DNA from 3 places in the Pseudomonas sp. GW823-FHT06E10 genome. Region 2 is predicted to be linked to each of the others. Evidence: predicted binding sites of a transcription regulator. Region 2 holds the regulator's gene; each other region holds the start of a gene.
The links. Region 2 encodes sigma-54, which starts transcription at its own class of promoters, with help from an activator protein. Its sites were predicted from a motif close to ANTGGCATNNANNTTGCTNT; they were not measured.

Region 1 (4,838 bases), on a different contig from region 2:
GCACCACCGGCCCCGTGCTGTGGGGCCAAAACGAAAAAACGCCGCTACCCGATCCGCCAAGGGCAAATGAGGTGAGCGACGTCTTTGTCGTAGGTGGGGCAACCGCCGTTGGTTACCTGTGTTGATTACTTAGCGAGATCTGTGCCAACACTCGAAATCGAGCAGCCATTCGCGAGCAGGCTCGCTCCCACAAGGGAATGGCGTCGAACACAAACCACCTGTGGGAGCGAGCCTGCTCGCGATGGCGGACCTTACAAGCGTCACTGGACTTCAGCCGAGCAACTCGCTCATGGCAATAATCTGCTCCGCCACTTGAATCAGCTTCTGCTGGCGGCTCATCGCCTGGCGGCGCATCAGTGTGTAGGCCTCTTCCTCGTTGCAGTCCTTCATTTTCATCAGCAGTCCCTTGGCCAGTTCAATGCGCTTGCGCTCGGCCAATTGCTGGTCGCGGGCATGCAGTTGGGCACGCAAGGCCTGATCGCTTTCGAAACGTGCCATGGCCACATCGAGAATCGGCTGCAGGCGTTGTGCGTGAATGCCTTCGACGATGTAGGCGCTGACACCGGACTTGATCGCCTGTCGCATCACATCGGGGTCGTGTTCGTCCGTGAACATCACAATCGGTCGTGGCTGGTCGCGAGTCACCAGCACCACTTGTTCCATGACATCGCGGCCCGGTGACTCGGTATCGATCAGAATCACGTCCGGACGCACCGTTTCGACGCGTTCGGGCAGGTCGATGGTCAGGCCGGATTCATCGATCACTTCGAACCCGGCCTCGGTCAGGGCGGCCCTCAGGCGCCCGACTTTTTTAGCGGTGTCATTGATCAGCAGGATACGCAGCATGTTCATGGTCTCCTGTCAGCGGCTGGCGGATCGGTGCGAGCTGTCGCTCATGGCGTGCAGTTTGAAACTGCGGGCATAACCGGCCGGGTCCGAACCGTCCCAGGTCTTGCCGTCGATCAACTGACTGCTGCGCATCTCCTTGCCCCGTGCCGCGACACCTACAGCGCTGGCCGCTTCACGATACAAGTCTAGTTGCTGGACTTGACGGGCCACGGCGAGGTAATCCGGGTCGTCGCGCAACAAACCCCAGCGACGGAACTGGGTCATGAACCACATGCCATCGGACAGGTACGGCAGATTGACCTCGCCTTCACCGTGGAAGCGCAGGGCGTGTGGGTCTTGCCAGCGATTGCCCAGACCATCGACATAGTCGCCCAGCAGGCGCGGCTCGATGCACTCCAGCGGCGCATCGAGGTATTGCGCTGCACTGAGCAATTGCGCGGTGCTGCGACGATTTTCGCTGCTTTCTTCGATGAAGCGACTGGCCTCCAGAATCGCCATCACCAACGCGCGGGCAGTGTTGGGGTATTGCTCGACGAAGGCGCGGGTGCAGCCCAGGACCTTTTCCGGATGATCGGGCCAGATGGTCTGGGTCGTCGCCAAGGTGAAGCCGAGGTCCTGTTGCACGGCGCTGGCGGACCAGGGTTCGCCGACGCAGAGCCCGTCGATACGCCCGGCCCGCAGGTGCGCGACCATTTGCGGCGGCGGCACCACCACGCTGTCGACATCCAGCAGCGGGTGAATGCCCTGGCTGGCGAGCCAGTAATACAACCACATGGCGTGGGTGCCGGTTGGAAACGTCTGGGCGAAGGTGAATTTTGAGCGAGTTTGGTGCACGTGCCGTTCCAGTGCTTCAGGACTGGTCACTCCAAGCGCTTGCAAACCACGGGACAGGTTGATGCTCTGGCCGTTCTGATTCAGGCCCATCAGCACGGCCATGTCGGTCGCGGCCACGCCACCGATGCCCAGGTGAACGGCGTAAACCAGACCGTAGAGGCTGTGGGCGGCATCGAGTTCGCCGCTGACCAGTTTGTCCCGCAGGTTGGCCCAGGACGACTGACGCTTGAGGTTCAGGGTCAAGCCATGGGGTTGGGCGAAGCCCTGGGTGGCGGCGACAACCACCGAGGCGCAGTCGCTCAGAGCCATGAAGCCGAGATTGATTTCGGTTTTTTCCGGGGCATCGCTGCCATTGACCCAGGCCAGAGGGCCGGCTGATGGTTCGTTCATCGCGTGTTCACCTTGCAAAAAAAACGTCGTCCCGAGTTCTTGCATGAGCAGGCCGGGGACGACGCCATTGTCTTTGCACACATTCGGTCGTTGGCATGGGTGCTGGTGCCCAGAGTGGTGCAAGGCATATGCCATTATCCGTTGATTTGATCACGCGCCTCGCTTGCCACCCCGTGCCCGGCTATAATCGCCGCCTCAATTCGCCGCCAATCGAGTCAAATCCGCCCATGTACACCCTGGCCCGTCAGCTGTTGTTCAAACTCTCCCCGGAAACCTCCCACGATCTGTCCCTGGACCTGATCGGCGCGGGCGGGCGTCTTGGGCTCAACGGCTTGCTGTGCAAGGCCCCGGCGAAGACGCCGGTGAATGTCATGGGCCTGGACTTCCCGAATCCGGTGGGGCTGGCCGCCGGCCTGGACAAGAACGGCGCGGCCATCGATGGTTTCGCCCAACTGGGTTTCGGTTTTGTCGAAATCGGCACCATCACGCCGCGTCCGCAGCCGGGCAACCCGAAGCCGCGCCTGTTCCGTCTGCCGGAAGCCGAGGCGATCATCAATCGCATGGGGTTCAACAACCTCGGCGTCGATCACCTGTTGGCCCGCGTGGCGGCGGCCAAATACAAGGGCGTGCTGGGCATCAACATCGGCAAGAACTTCGATACGCCGGTCGAGCGTGCCGTGGACGACTACCTGATCTGCCTGGACAAGGTCTACGCCCACGCCAGCTATGTGACGGTCAACGTCAGCTCGCCGAACACGCCGGGCCTGCGCAGCCTGCAATTCGGTGACTCGCTCAAGCAGTTGCTGGCCGATCTGGCCGAGCGCCGCGCGGAACTGGCATTGCGTCATGGCAAACATGTACCGCTGGCGATCAAGATCGCGCCGGACATGAGCGACGAAGAAACCGCACAAGTTGCGCAAGCGCTGATCGAAACCGGGATGGATGCGGTCATTGCGACTAACACCACCCTGAGCCGTATAGGCGTCGAAGGCATGGAGCACGGCGAAGAAGCCGGTGGTCTGTCCGGCGCGCCGGTTCGCGACAAGAGCACCCACACCGTGAAAGTGCTGGCATCGGAGCTGGGTGGTCGGCTGCCGATCATCGCTGCCGGCGGTATTACCGAAGGCAAGCACGCAGCGGAGAAAATCACCGCGGGCGCGAGCCTGGTGCAGATCTACTCGGGCTTCATCTACAAAGGCCCGGCGCTGATTCGTGAGTCCGTAGACGCAATCGCAGCCCTACGCTAGCGAGCTTTTGTGGCGAGGGGGCTTGCCCCCGTTCGGCTGCGAAGCAGCCGCAATTCCGGCCACTGTGTTTTACCGGTGTCACCGAGTCGATTGGTTTCGGGGCCGCTTCGCGACCCAACGGGGGCAAGCCCCCTCGCCACAAGGGTATCGTCGCTGAATGTGAAGCAGGCATAAAAAAGGGCCCCTTTAAAGGAGCCCCTGGGCCGGAGCCCGCCGTCCGGATGGGACGTGCATGGTTAATTCAGTACAAATCAGATTGTCGTGTCGGAGTGTTCTGCCCTGTAATTAGCCGACGGCGTGAAGTTCGTTGAGTCTGTGGATTCCCGCAGTGCCGGTCATACCGTCCCAGTTGTCGCCGCGTCCTTCTCGCCAGCCGTTAATCCAGGCTTGACGTACCGACGGTAGAGTAAATGGGCAAAGCTCACGGGATTTACCACCAACGCCATATTGATATCCGCGCAAAAATGCTCTTTCCAACGGATCACGCTTAAGTCTTCTCATAGGGTGTTGCCCTCACTTGTTGACTGTATTTATCGCGTCGACCTCTATTGAGGTCTGGCAGAAAAACTCTGCCGTTGGGGGCTCGTTGCCGGCGTGACGAGCCAAGGTGTTGGCGTCATTGCGGCGCCAACCTGTATTGAGTTCTAACCAATGCGTCACATCGAGGGAATGATCGTTTTGTCATAAGGACGTAACCGTTCATGTGCTAACGCCATAAGTAACAGAGCGTTTGTAGCGTATTTATTGGCCAAACCCCGGTATGATCGGCTCTGCGCTGGATGATGGGCTTAATCCTTTAGTGAGAATGGCTCCCGTTGCCGGGAAGCACTATTCGACGAAGGGTCGACTTATGACATTTTGTTGCATCAACTTTTTTATCTGTCCTTGCATCTAAGCTCATTTAACCCGAGCAGCAGGGGTGGAACGGCACACCTTCGTGCCACGCGGGCGCTCTTCGAGAAAAGTGCCTGATTGAAAACCGGACCGGCAATGCGTTGCCCGGTCACTTAGCTAAAGGTTCTGGAATTCCCATGTCCGATCGTTTCGAACTCTTCCTCACTTGCCCAAAAGGCCTTGAAGGCCTGCTCATCGAGGAAGCCGTCGGGCTTGGCCTTGAGGAAGCGCGGGAGCACACCTCTGCCGTACGCGGCATGGCCACCATGGAAACCGCTTATCGCCTGTGCCTGTGGTCGCGCCTGGCCAACCGCGTGCTGCTGGTGCTCAAGCGTTTCCAAATGAAGGACGCCGAAGACCTGTACCACGGCGTGCTGGACATCGAGTGGCAAGACCACATGCTCAATGACGGCACCCTGGCCGTCGAATTCAGCGGCCATGGCTCAGGTATCGACAACACCCACTTCGGCGCGCTGAAGGTCAAGGATGCCATCGTCGACAAACTGCGCACCCCGCAAGGCGACCGTCCGTCCATCGACAAGCTCAACCCGGACCTGCGCATTCACCTGCGCCTGGATCGTGGCGAAGCCATTCTGTCTCTTGACCTGTCCGGTCACAGCCTGC
Region 2 (4,838 bases):
ACGTCGAGGGCGGTACTTTTACCTGAGCCGGAACGGCCACTGACGATGATCAAGCGCATGATTACTGACCGTTTTGCTCGTCAAGGACAACCTGATACAGGGCTTCGTTGCTTGCAGCACTACGCAGCTTTTCGCGAACTTCCTTGCGGTCGAGCATGCTGGCGATCTGTCGCAGCAGCTCAAGGTGCGCATCGGTGGCGGCTTCCGGGACCAACAGCACGAACAGCAGGTCAACCGGCGCGCCGTCGATGGCGTCGAAATCGATAGGGGCGTCCAGGTGCATCAATGCACTGATGGGCGAAACACAGCCCTTGAGACGGCAATGTGGAATAGCGATGCCATTGCCAAACCCGGTGGAACCGAGTTTTTCACGGGCGATCAGCGCCTCGAAGACATCTTGCATCTCCAGGGCCGGCACTTCGCGGGCGATAAGATTGGCAATTTGTTCGAGGGCTTTCTTTTTACTGCCTCCCGGCACGTTCACCAGGGAACGGCCGGGGGTCAGGATACTTTCAAGTCGGATCATGGGTTGGGAGTGTTAACGACCGGTTGCGCCCTGGAGGAGGCTCTGGGTCTTTTCCTTATGCTTTTTGAGTTGTTTATCCAGCTTGTCGGTGAGTGCGTCGATCGCGGCATACATATCGGTATGTTCCGCGTTGGCGACCACTTCATTCCCGGGAATATGCAGCGTGGCTTCGATTTTCTGCTTCAGTTTTTCGACGGTCATCGTGACCTGCACATTAGTGATCTTGTCGAAATGTCGCTCCAATCGTTCGAGTTTTTCGCCGATGTAGGTGCGAAGAGGTTCGGTCACTTCCAGTTGGTGTCCACTGATGTTGACTTGCATACAGCTTCTCCTTCGTTGCCAGTGCATAAAGCGGCAGATCAGATGATCTACCACTGGAACGCTGTGGCGTGGCCCTACATCAACCGCTTGCGTTCGCTCGAAGGCGCGATCCCGAGGGATTCGCGGTACTTGGCGACGGTGCGGCGAGCCACCTGAATGCCTTGTGCCTCCAGTAAACCAGCGATCTTGCTGTCACTCAACGGCTTTTTCTGATTTTCCGCTGCAACCAGTTTTTTGATGATCGCCCGGATCGCCGTGGACGAGCATTCGCCGCCTTCGGAGGTGCTTACGTGACTGGAAAAAAAGTACTTCAGTTCATAAATGCCCCGGGGGGTGTGCATGAACTTCTGGGTGGTCACCCGTGAAATCGTCGATTCATGCATGCCGACCGCTTCGGCGATGTCATGCAGGACCAGCGGCTTCATGGCTTCGTCGCCGTACTCCAGAAAGCCGCGCTGATGCTCGACGATCTGGGTGGCAACCTTCATCAGGGTTTCATTGCGGCTTTGCAGGCTCTTGATGAACCAGCGGGCCTCCTGCAACTGATTGCGCATGAAGGTATTGTCGGCGCTGGTGTCGGCGCGGCGCACGAAACCGGCGTACTGGGCATTGACCCGCAGCCGTGGCACCGACTCCTGATTGAGCTCCACCAGCCAGCGCTCGTTGTCCTTGCGCACGATGACGTCAGGAACGACGTACTCGGCTTCGGTGGACTCGATCTGCGAGCCCGGGCGCGGGTTGAGGCTCTGGACCAGCTCGATGACCTGGCGCAGCTCATCTTCCTTGAGCTTCATGCGACGCATCAACTGGCTGTAGTCGCGGCTGCCAAGCAGGTCGATGTAATCGGTGACCAGGCGCTTGGCCTCGGCCAGCCAAGGGGTCTTGGCAGGCAGCTGGCGCAATTGCAGCAGCAGGCATTCGCCCAGGTTGCGGGCGCCGATGCCGGCGGGCTCGAATTGCTGGATGCGGTGCAGGACGGCTTCGATTTCGTCCAGTTCGATGTCCAGTTCCGGGTCGAACGCTTCGAGGATTTCCTCGAGGGTTTCGTCCAGGTAGCCCTGATTGTTGATGCAGTCGATCAGGGTTACGGCGATCAGGCGATCGGTGTCGGACATCGGGGCCAGGTTCAGTTGCCACAGCAAGTGGCTCTGCAGGCTTTCGCCGGCCGAGGTGCGGGTGGTGAAGTCCCACTCGTCATCATCATTGCTGGGCAGGCTGCTGGCGCTGGTCTGGTAAACATCTTCCCACGCGGTGTCGACGGGGAGTTCGTTGGGGATACGCTCGTTCCAGTCACCCTCATCGAGGTTATCAACCGTCGGGGCGCTCTCCTGGTAGGAGGGCTCCTGGATGTCGGTGTTGGGCTTTTGTTCGGCGTTGTCGGCCAGGGGGTCGGAATTGTCGAAGTCGTCGCCTTCTTCCTGGCGTTCGAGCATCGGATTGGACTCCAGGGCCTCCTGGATTTCCTGTTGCAGGTCCAGGGTCGACAATTGGAGCAGGCGGATGGCCTGTTGCAGCTGCGGTGTCATCGTCAGCTGCTGGCCCATTCTCAAGACTAGCGATGGTTTCATGGCAGGGGCTTAACACCTTATTCGCCGGCGCACATGCGCCATCCACTACAGGGCGCCGGGGCGCCAAACTTAAGCAAATTATATGCCTGAAACTAAAGGGTTTGCCTAGAGCGCTGTAACAATAAAAAACTATAAAGCTGTGTTGCAGCGCTGCCCTTGTCGAGGGCTGACCACGCTTGTCGGCACGGAAGCGCTGGTGAGTGGCTGGTCAGGTGCCCGGGCAACTGCCTGGGCACGGCTCAGCGCTTACAGGCGGAACTCATGGCCCAGATACACTTCCTTGACCAGGTCGTTGGCCAGGATGGTCTCTGCGTCGCCTTCGGCAATCAGTTGGCCGTCATTGACGATATAGGCGGTTTCACAGATATCCAGGGTTTCACGAACGTTGTGGTCCGTGATCAGCACGCCAATGCCCTTGGCCTTGAGGTGGTGAATGATCTGCTTGATGTCGCCGACCGAAATCGGGTCCACGCCGGCGAAGGGCTCGTCGAGGAGGATGAATTTCGGGTTGGTGGCCAGGGCGCGGGCGATTTCCACGCGACGGCGCTCACCACCGGACAGGCTCATGCCCAGGTTGTCGCGGATGTGGCTGATGTGGAATTCCTGCAGCAGGCTTTCCAGCTCCTTGCGACGACCGGCCTTGTCGAGTTCCTTGCGGGTCTCGAGGATGGCCATGATGTTGTCGGCCACCGACAGTTTGCGGAAGATCGATGCTTCTTGCGGCAAGTAGCCGATACCAGCCTTTGCGCGGCCGTGCATCGGTTGGTGGCTGACGTCCAGGTCATCGATCAGGACGCGGCCCTGGTCGGCTTGCACCAGGCCGACGATCATGTAGAAGCAGGTGGTCTTGCCGGCGCCGTTCGGGCCAAGCAGGCCGACGATCTGGCCGCTGTCGATGGACAGGCTGACGTCACGCACGACCTGGCGGCTCTTGTAGCTCTTGGCCAGATGCTGAGCTTTCAGAGTTGCCATTACTGGGCCTTTTTCTCGTCGGTTTTCTTCTTCGGCTGGATCACCATGTCGATACGCGGACGCGCCTCGGTGATCTTGCTGCCTGTGGCTCGACCGGCGCTGGCGAGTTTCTTGTCCGTGTCGTAGACAATTTTCTCGCCTTGGGTGACGTTGTTGTCCTTGTCGACAACTTTGGCCTTGTCGATCAGTACGACGCGATTTTGCGAAGCGTGATACTGGATCGTCACGCCCCAACCCTGGACAGGCTTGGTGTCGCCAGCCGTTTGCAATTGCTCGAAGTACGCCAGGTTGCCCACCGAGGTCACTACGTCAATGTCGCCAGCCGGGGTGCGGGTGATGGTAACGGTGTTGCCTGTCACCTTCATCGAGCCTTGGGTGATGATCACGTCACCCTTATAGGTAGCAATACCTTGCTTGTCGTCCAGTTGGGCATCGTCGGCCTGAATACGGATAGGCTGCTGTTGGTCTTCCGGCAGAGCCCAGGCGCTCACGCTTCCCAGTGCTGCGCCCAGACTGAGCAAAATCGGGAGGGTTTTAACGAGCCTCATACTGTCCTCTTACGTTCGATAGCAGGTGTATCCTGCTTTCTTTCAAATACGCTTTCATTCCCTTGCCAGTCGATACACCGCCAGCGCCGTCGATTCTAACGTCTTGCTCGGTCTGCGCATATTGCTGCTGCGGGAACACGGTCATGCGGGTGCTGGTGATCAGGGTTCTACGGTTTTTCTCGTCGAAGCGCGTGATGCGCACGTCATCGATCAGTTCGACCTGTGTGCCATCAGGGTTGACCTCGCCGCGCAGGCTCTGGACGTGCCACGGGAATTCAGTGCCGCGGAACACGTTCAGGTCGGGGTTGGTCAGCAATGTCACCTCGGTCGCTTTCACGTGCTCGACCTTGTCGGACACCAGATCATATTGCAGCTTGCCGTCGGGCAGGTACTGCACGCTGTGGGCGTTGATGGCGTAATAGTCGATCGCGCTTTCATCGACCGGCGTTACCGGCTTGTCGAGGAAGCGTTCCGGGCTGATGTTCCAGTAGCCAACCGCAGCGAATATCGCCGCGATGCAACTGAACATCAGGGTGTTGCGAAATTTTTTGCTCAGCATAGTGGGCTCACAGGTACGCCGCATTGGCCGCGTCGAGGCGGTCCTGGGCGCGCAGGATCAATTCGCAGAATTCGCGAGCGGCACCTTCGCCGCCACGGGCGAGGGTGATGCCGTGGGCGTGTTCACGCACGAAGCTGGCGGCATTGGCCACCGCCATGCCCAGGCCGACGCGGCGAATCACCGGCAGGTCCGGCAGGTCATCGCCGAGGTAGGCCACCTGTTCATAGCTCAAGTTGAGTTGGGCCAGCAGTTCGTCGAGTACCACCAGTTTATCCTCGCGCCCCTGATAGAGGTGCGGGATACCGAGGTTTTTGGCCCGCCGCTCGACCACCGGGGTCTTGCGG
Region 3 (4,838 bases), on a different contig from region 2:
CTACTTCGAGGTCGTCGTTTTCCAGATCATCGTCGCTCATGTTCTACCTCATGACTTGCGAAAAGCAGATTAGTTATAGCCCAGCTTTACCCTCTGTCGAAGGCTGCCGGAAAAAAATCAACAGCCGCTGCTGACCAGCGGTTATGCCTCTTCACCGTGCACGGTGGCGAGGACTTTACGGGCACCGCCATGATCACGGTGCTCGCCCAGATAAACGCCTTGCCAGGTCCCCAACGCCAACCGGCCTGCCGCAATCGGCAAACTGAGCTGACAGCCAAGCACGCTGGCCTTGAAGTGCGCCGGGAGGTCGTCCAGGCCTTCGTCGTTATGCTCATAGCCGTCTGTTCCTTGTGGGATCAGACGATTGAAAAATCGTTCGAAGTCGCGACGTACCGCCGGATCGGCGTTCTCGTTGATGGTCAACGACGCCGAGGTATGCTGCAGCCACAAGTGCAACAGACCGACCCGACACGCCTTGAGTTCAGGCAGGCCGGCGAGTAACTCGTCCGTTACCAGATGAAAGCCCCGGGGCCTCGCCCGCAAGGTAATCAGAGTCTGTTGCCACATACAGTTCTCCGCACGTTCGGGGCGCATTCTAGCGCGCTCTGTGAAAAAACAAAGGCCCTAATATTCCTTCAATCCTGTAAGCCTTTGGCTGCACAAAAACACCCGACGTAAACATCATAAAACCTGTAGGAAAAAACCTTTCAGCTCGGCCTTCAACGACAAATTCCAGACAAAAAAATGCCCGGCAAGCCGGGCAGTTTTTTACGCGCCTGCTTACAAGTTGTAGCCGCGTTCGTTGTGAAGCGCCAGATCGATGCCGACCGCTTCTTCTTCTTCGTTGATACGCAGGCCCATGACCGCATCCAGCACCTTGAGGATGATGTATGTAGCGATCGCGGTGTAGATCACCGTGAAGCCCACGCCTTTGCACTGAATCCACACTTGTGCGGCGATGTCGGTCACGGTGCCGAAGCCACCCAGGGACGGAGCAGCGAACACACCGGTCAGGATTGCGCCGAGGATACCGCCGATACCGTGCACGCCGAAGGCGTCCAGGGAATCGTCATAGCCGAGCTTGCGCTTGAGGGTGGTAGCGCAGAAGAAGCACACCACGCCAGCCGCTAGACCGATTACCAAGGCGCCCATCGGGCCAACGGTGCCGGCAGCCGGGGTGATTGCCACCAGACCGGCAACCACGCCCGAAGCGATGCCCAGTGCGCTAGGCTTGCCGTGGGTGAGCCACTCGGCAAACATCCAGCCCAGTGCAGCAGCAGCGGTAGCGATTTGCGTCACCAGCATCGCCATGCCGGCGGTGCCGTTGGCCGCAGCGGCGGAACCGGCGTTGAAACCGAACCAGCCAACCCACAGCATGGCCGCGCCCATCAGGGTGTAACCGAGGTTGTGCGGCGCCATCGGCGTGGTCGGGAAACCCTTGCGCTTGCCCAGCACCAGGCAAGCAACCAGGCCTGCTACACCGGCGTTGATGTGCACCACGGTGCCGCCGGCGAAATCGAGCACGCCCCAGTCCCACATCAGGCCACCGTTGCCGGACCAGACCATGTGCGCAATCGGCGCATACACCAGGGTGAACCAGATGCCCATGAAAATCAGCATCGCGGAGAACTTCATCCGCTCGGCGAACGCACCGACGATCAGCGCCGGGGTGATGATCGCGAAGGTCATCTGGAAGGTGATGAACACCGCCTCGGGGAACAGCGCTGCCGGGCCGGTCAGACTCGCTGGCGTGACACCCGCCAGGAACGCCTTGCCCATGCCGCCGAAGAACGAGTTGAAGTTGACGACGCCCTGCTCCATGCCCGTGGTGTCGAACGCGATGCTGTAGCCATAAATGACCCACAGGACGCTGATCAGACCGGTAATGGCGAAGCACTGCATCATCACGGAAAGAATGTTTTTCGACCGAACCATGCCGCCGTAGAACAGCGCGAGGCCGGGAATGGTCATGAACAGCACGAGAGCTGTCGAGGTCAACATCCAGGCGGTGTCGCCGGAGTTGAGGACTGGGGCCGCCACTTCGTCTGCCGCCAGAGCAAGGCTGGGCATTACGATGGACAACAGGGCTCCTAGCCCTGCGAATTTACGCAGAGTCATATTGTTTTCTCCTGGGGCGTTGGGTTTGTGGCGGCTTAGATAGCGTCGGTATCGGTTTCGCCGGTACGGATGCGAATCGCCTGTTCCAGATTGACCACGAAGATCTTGCCGTCACCGATCTTGCCGGTGTTGGCAGCCTTGGTGATGGCCTCGATTACCCGGTCCAGATCCTTGTCGTCGATGGCGACGTCGATCTTCACCTTGGGCAGGAAATCGACCACGTATTCCGCGCCGCGATACAGCTCGGTGTGACCCTTCTGCCGACCAAAGCCTTTGACTTCGGTGACGGTAATGCCCTGCACGCCGATCTCGGACAGCGACTCGCGTACGTCGTCCAGCTTGAACGGCTTGATGATGGCAGTGACTAGCTTCATGAAAACTCTCTCCCGAATTTGGTGGACTTGCCCCAGGAAAACAAACCCGTCTCAAGTCTAAGCGCAGTGCCTGGCTTTGTAACGCATCGTCGGCCTTACCTGCCCGTCCGACGCCAGCTAACCGCTCCTCACGAAACACTCCCCCGCGTTCCGTTTGGCGCACTGCATTCGTCACAGCGACTGCATCAGTGCATGGGTCACCAGCATCTAAGCAGAAAGCTTGCCATCTCCACAAAACCGACTGTTTTCAAGCCATTACAGGTGGATGGTGGATACTTCGCGACAAGACCCCGCACGTTACGCACAACAACGGTGCAACGCCGCCTGTCCCAATGCGCGAAAAGCGTGCATCCCTTGCCCGCGCAAATGACTATAGACACTGCGTGATACACTGCCCGTCATTGTTTCCAGGACATTGCCCATGCTCGCGCCAAAAGACTTCCTCGACGCCCTCACCGGCACCGCCTCCCGCCTTTTCAGCGGTGACACGCCACTGCCGAAAGCTGAAATCGAAAGCCAGTTCAAAATGTTGCTGCAGAGCGGCTTCAGTAAACTGGATCTGGTGAGTCGGGAAGAGTTCGATAGCCAGATGGTCGTACTGGCACGCACCCGCGCCCGCCTCGAAAGCCTCGAAGCGAAAGTCGCCGAGCTGGAAGCGAAACTGAACCCACCAACCGAATAACACCGCAAATGCTCACTGTGGAACCCAATCCACTGTGGGAGCGAGCCTGCTCGCGAAATGGTCGCCACGACCTTCAGACTCACCTGTAGGAATTGCCGCAACCTGCGCTCTTCAAGCCCGCAAGAATCCCGGCAACTTCCTACGAAGATCTCACTCCCCTTCCGATTGCGCAGCAAAGCTCCGGTTCCTAAGCTCACTCCCAACTGATTAGCCAGCAATGGGTTTAGCGACTCGAACAGCACCCGACGCACCGTGACCACGTTCGAACCAGAGATTTATTCCTTTCTCGAATTACGGCCGTGCATGGAAGACCTTCGGGCCTGCCAGTATTTCCGCAGGCTTCGGTTCGCCAATTCGCTCGAAAAAGTTTAAGCCCATGTTACATGGCTTAGATAATAGTTTGTGATGAGCACAACTTTTTAAATGGAATACTGTTAGCAACACCACAAGGAGCAACATCCATGAAAATATCCAAGTCTTTAATTGCCGCTTTCGCATTGACTGCATTTCACATAAGTTCAGCGGTCGCTGGGCCGTCTGTTACAGTCACATTCAAGAACCTTGGAACACAGACTGCTACGTATACCCCCATAACAAACAACGAAGCTATAACGAAAGCAAACGCATCACCTACTCCACAAGCGTCCGTGATTGCAAATGGCTCAGATACGTACGTCATACAAAGCCAGATATCACCTGATTACAATCATGCTAATTTGCGATATCAAATTGGCAACAAGAAATGTATTTATTTAGCTACATTTGTGACGACTCCTGGCTTTGGTGCGAGTAAAACTCCAAAATGGAATAATACGGCCACGCCTAGTGGTGGGGCCACCTGCACCATCAAGGTAACCAAAGCAAATCCGTCCACCTATGCCTGGTCAATAGTAATCACCATGAAATAAAGCATGTAGCGCCTTAGTCGGCTTATAAGATCTTGCCAAAACATCAACATTTATTAGGCAACATATTATATTTTAGTCATCGAACAGGGAGTGGCAAAAAATGGTTAACTCACTAAACAATTTTGCAGCTAACAGCGGCCAAGCGCTGGCTGAAACAAAAAAATTGACAGCGACTCCCGGCAAAAACCCAGGCGTCAACCAAAGCACACCCCAAGTCCCATTTGGCAACGCACGAGATAGCAGTACCGTTTCCACACTAGCGAGCCAATTGAGCGAAGCCTCAGTACGCGCACAGGCCCGGGATGCACGCCTAACTAGAACGGAACTGAGCTCGATGGCTAATAACACATTCAACGAGTTAGTGAGTGCTAATTATACTGCCAATAAATCAACATACGACTCTGAAGTTCCTGACACAGATAATGCCACATTACTAGCGCGCGCCAAAAGTGCGACACAGTATACAAACGGACTCGGCAAAAATCCGTTTTCGGGGATGCCCATGGATCAGCTTGCCTTAATTACTTACGATGACAGCGGCACCTTTACCATCAATGAAAGACGGGCAGCACTGGAAGAGTCAGCCAAACAAGAATTTGCATGGCGACAGAAAGTGGTGGCCGAAGCAGAGTTTGAATACAACAACACTGGAAAACTCACAAACTTCTCCAAAAGTGTCCTTGACCATTACAAGGGCTTGCCCCCAGTTCAGCAAGCACAGTATCCAAACAACTACGAAGCCAAACTTAAGCACTG

Region 1: a site for sigma-54 is predicted at 2,190-2,209, ahead of AC1Q6Y_RS22195 (CmpA/NrtA family ABC transporter substrate-binding protein). Genes of this name have one in related genera too.
Region 3: a site for sigma-54 is predicted at 2,701-2,720, ahead of glnK (P-II family nitrogen regulator). Genes of this name have one in related genera too.

Annotation. Positions count from the first base shown of each region.
Region 1 covers NZ_JBXAHJ010000015.1:67,353-72,190, reverse strand. The annotation lists gene AC1Q6Y_RS22200 (ANTAR domain-containing response regulator) at 271-846, opposite strand; gene AC1Q6Y_RS22195 (CmpA/NrtA family ABC transporter substrate-binding protein) at 862-2,073, opposite strand; gene AC1Q6Y_RS22190 (quinone-dependent dihydroorotate dehydrogenase) at 2,301-3,320, shown strand; gene rmf (ribosome modulation factor) at 3,606-3,821, opposite strand; gene rlmKL (bifunctional 23S rRNA (guanine(2069)-N(7))-methyltransferase RlmK/23S rRNA (guanine(2445)-N(2))-methyltransferase RlmL) at 4,352-4,838, shown strand, end outside.
Region 2 covers NZ_JBXAHJ010000013.1:11,668-16,505, reverse strand. The annotation lists gene rapZ (RNase adapter RapZ) at 1-59, opposite strand, end outside; gene ptsN (PTS IIA-like nitrogen regulatory protein PtsN) at 62-526, opposite strand; gene hpf (ribosome hibernation-promoting factor, HPF/YfiA family) at 539-847, opposite strand; gene AC1Q6Y_RS20300 (RNA polymerase factor sigma-54) at 922-2,415, opposite strand; gene lptB (LPS export ABC transporter ATP-binding protein) at 2,662-3,387, opposite strand; gene lptA (lipopolysaccharide transport periplasmic protein LptA) at 3,387-3,935, opposite strand; gene lptC (LPS export ABC transporter periplasmic protein LptC) at 3,922-4,494, opposite strand; gene AC1Q6Y_RS20280 (KdsC family phosphatase) at 4,502-4,838, opposite strand, start outside.
Region 3 covers NZ_JBXAHJ010000001.1:344,816-349,653, forward strand. The annotation lists gene sutA (dormancy-specific transcriptional regulator SutA) at 1-40, opposite strand, end outside; gene AC1Q6Y_RS01605 (secondary thiamine-phosphate synthase enzyme YjbQ) at 142-567, opposite strand; gene AC1Q6Y_RS01610 (ammonium transporter) at 781-2,118, opposite strand; gene glnK (P-II family nitrogen regulator) at 2,154-2,492, opposite strand; gene AC1Q6Y_RS01620 (accessory factor UbiK family protein) at 2,914-3,174, shown strand; gene AC1Q6Y_RS01625 (hypothetical protein) at 3,636-4,082, shown strand; gene AC1Q6Y_RS01630 (hypothetical protein) at 4,183-4,838, shown strand, end outside.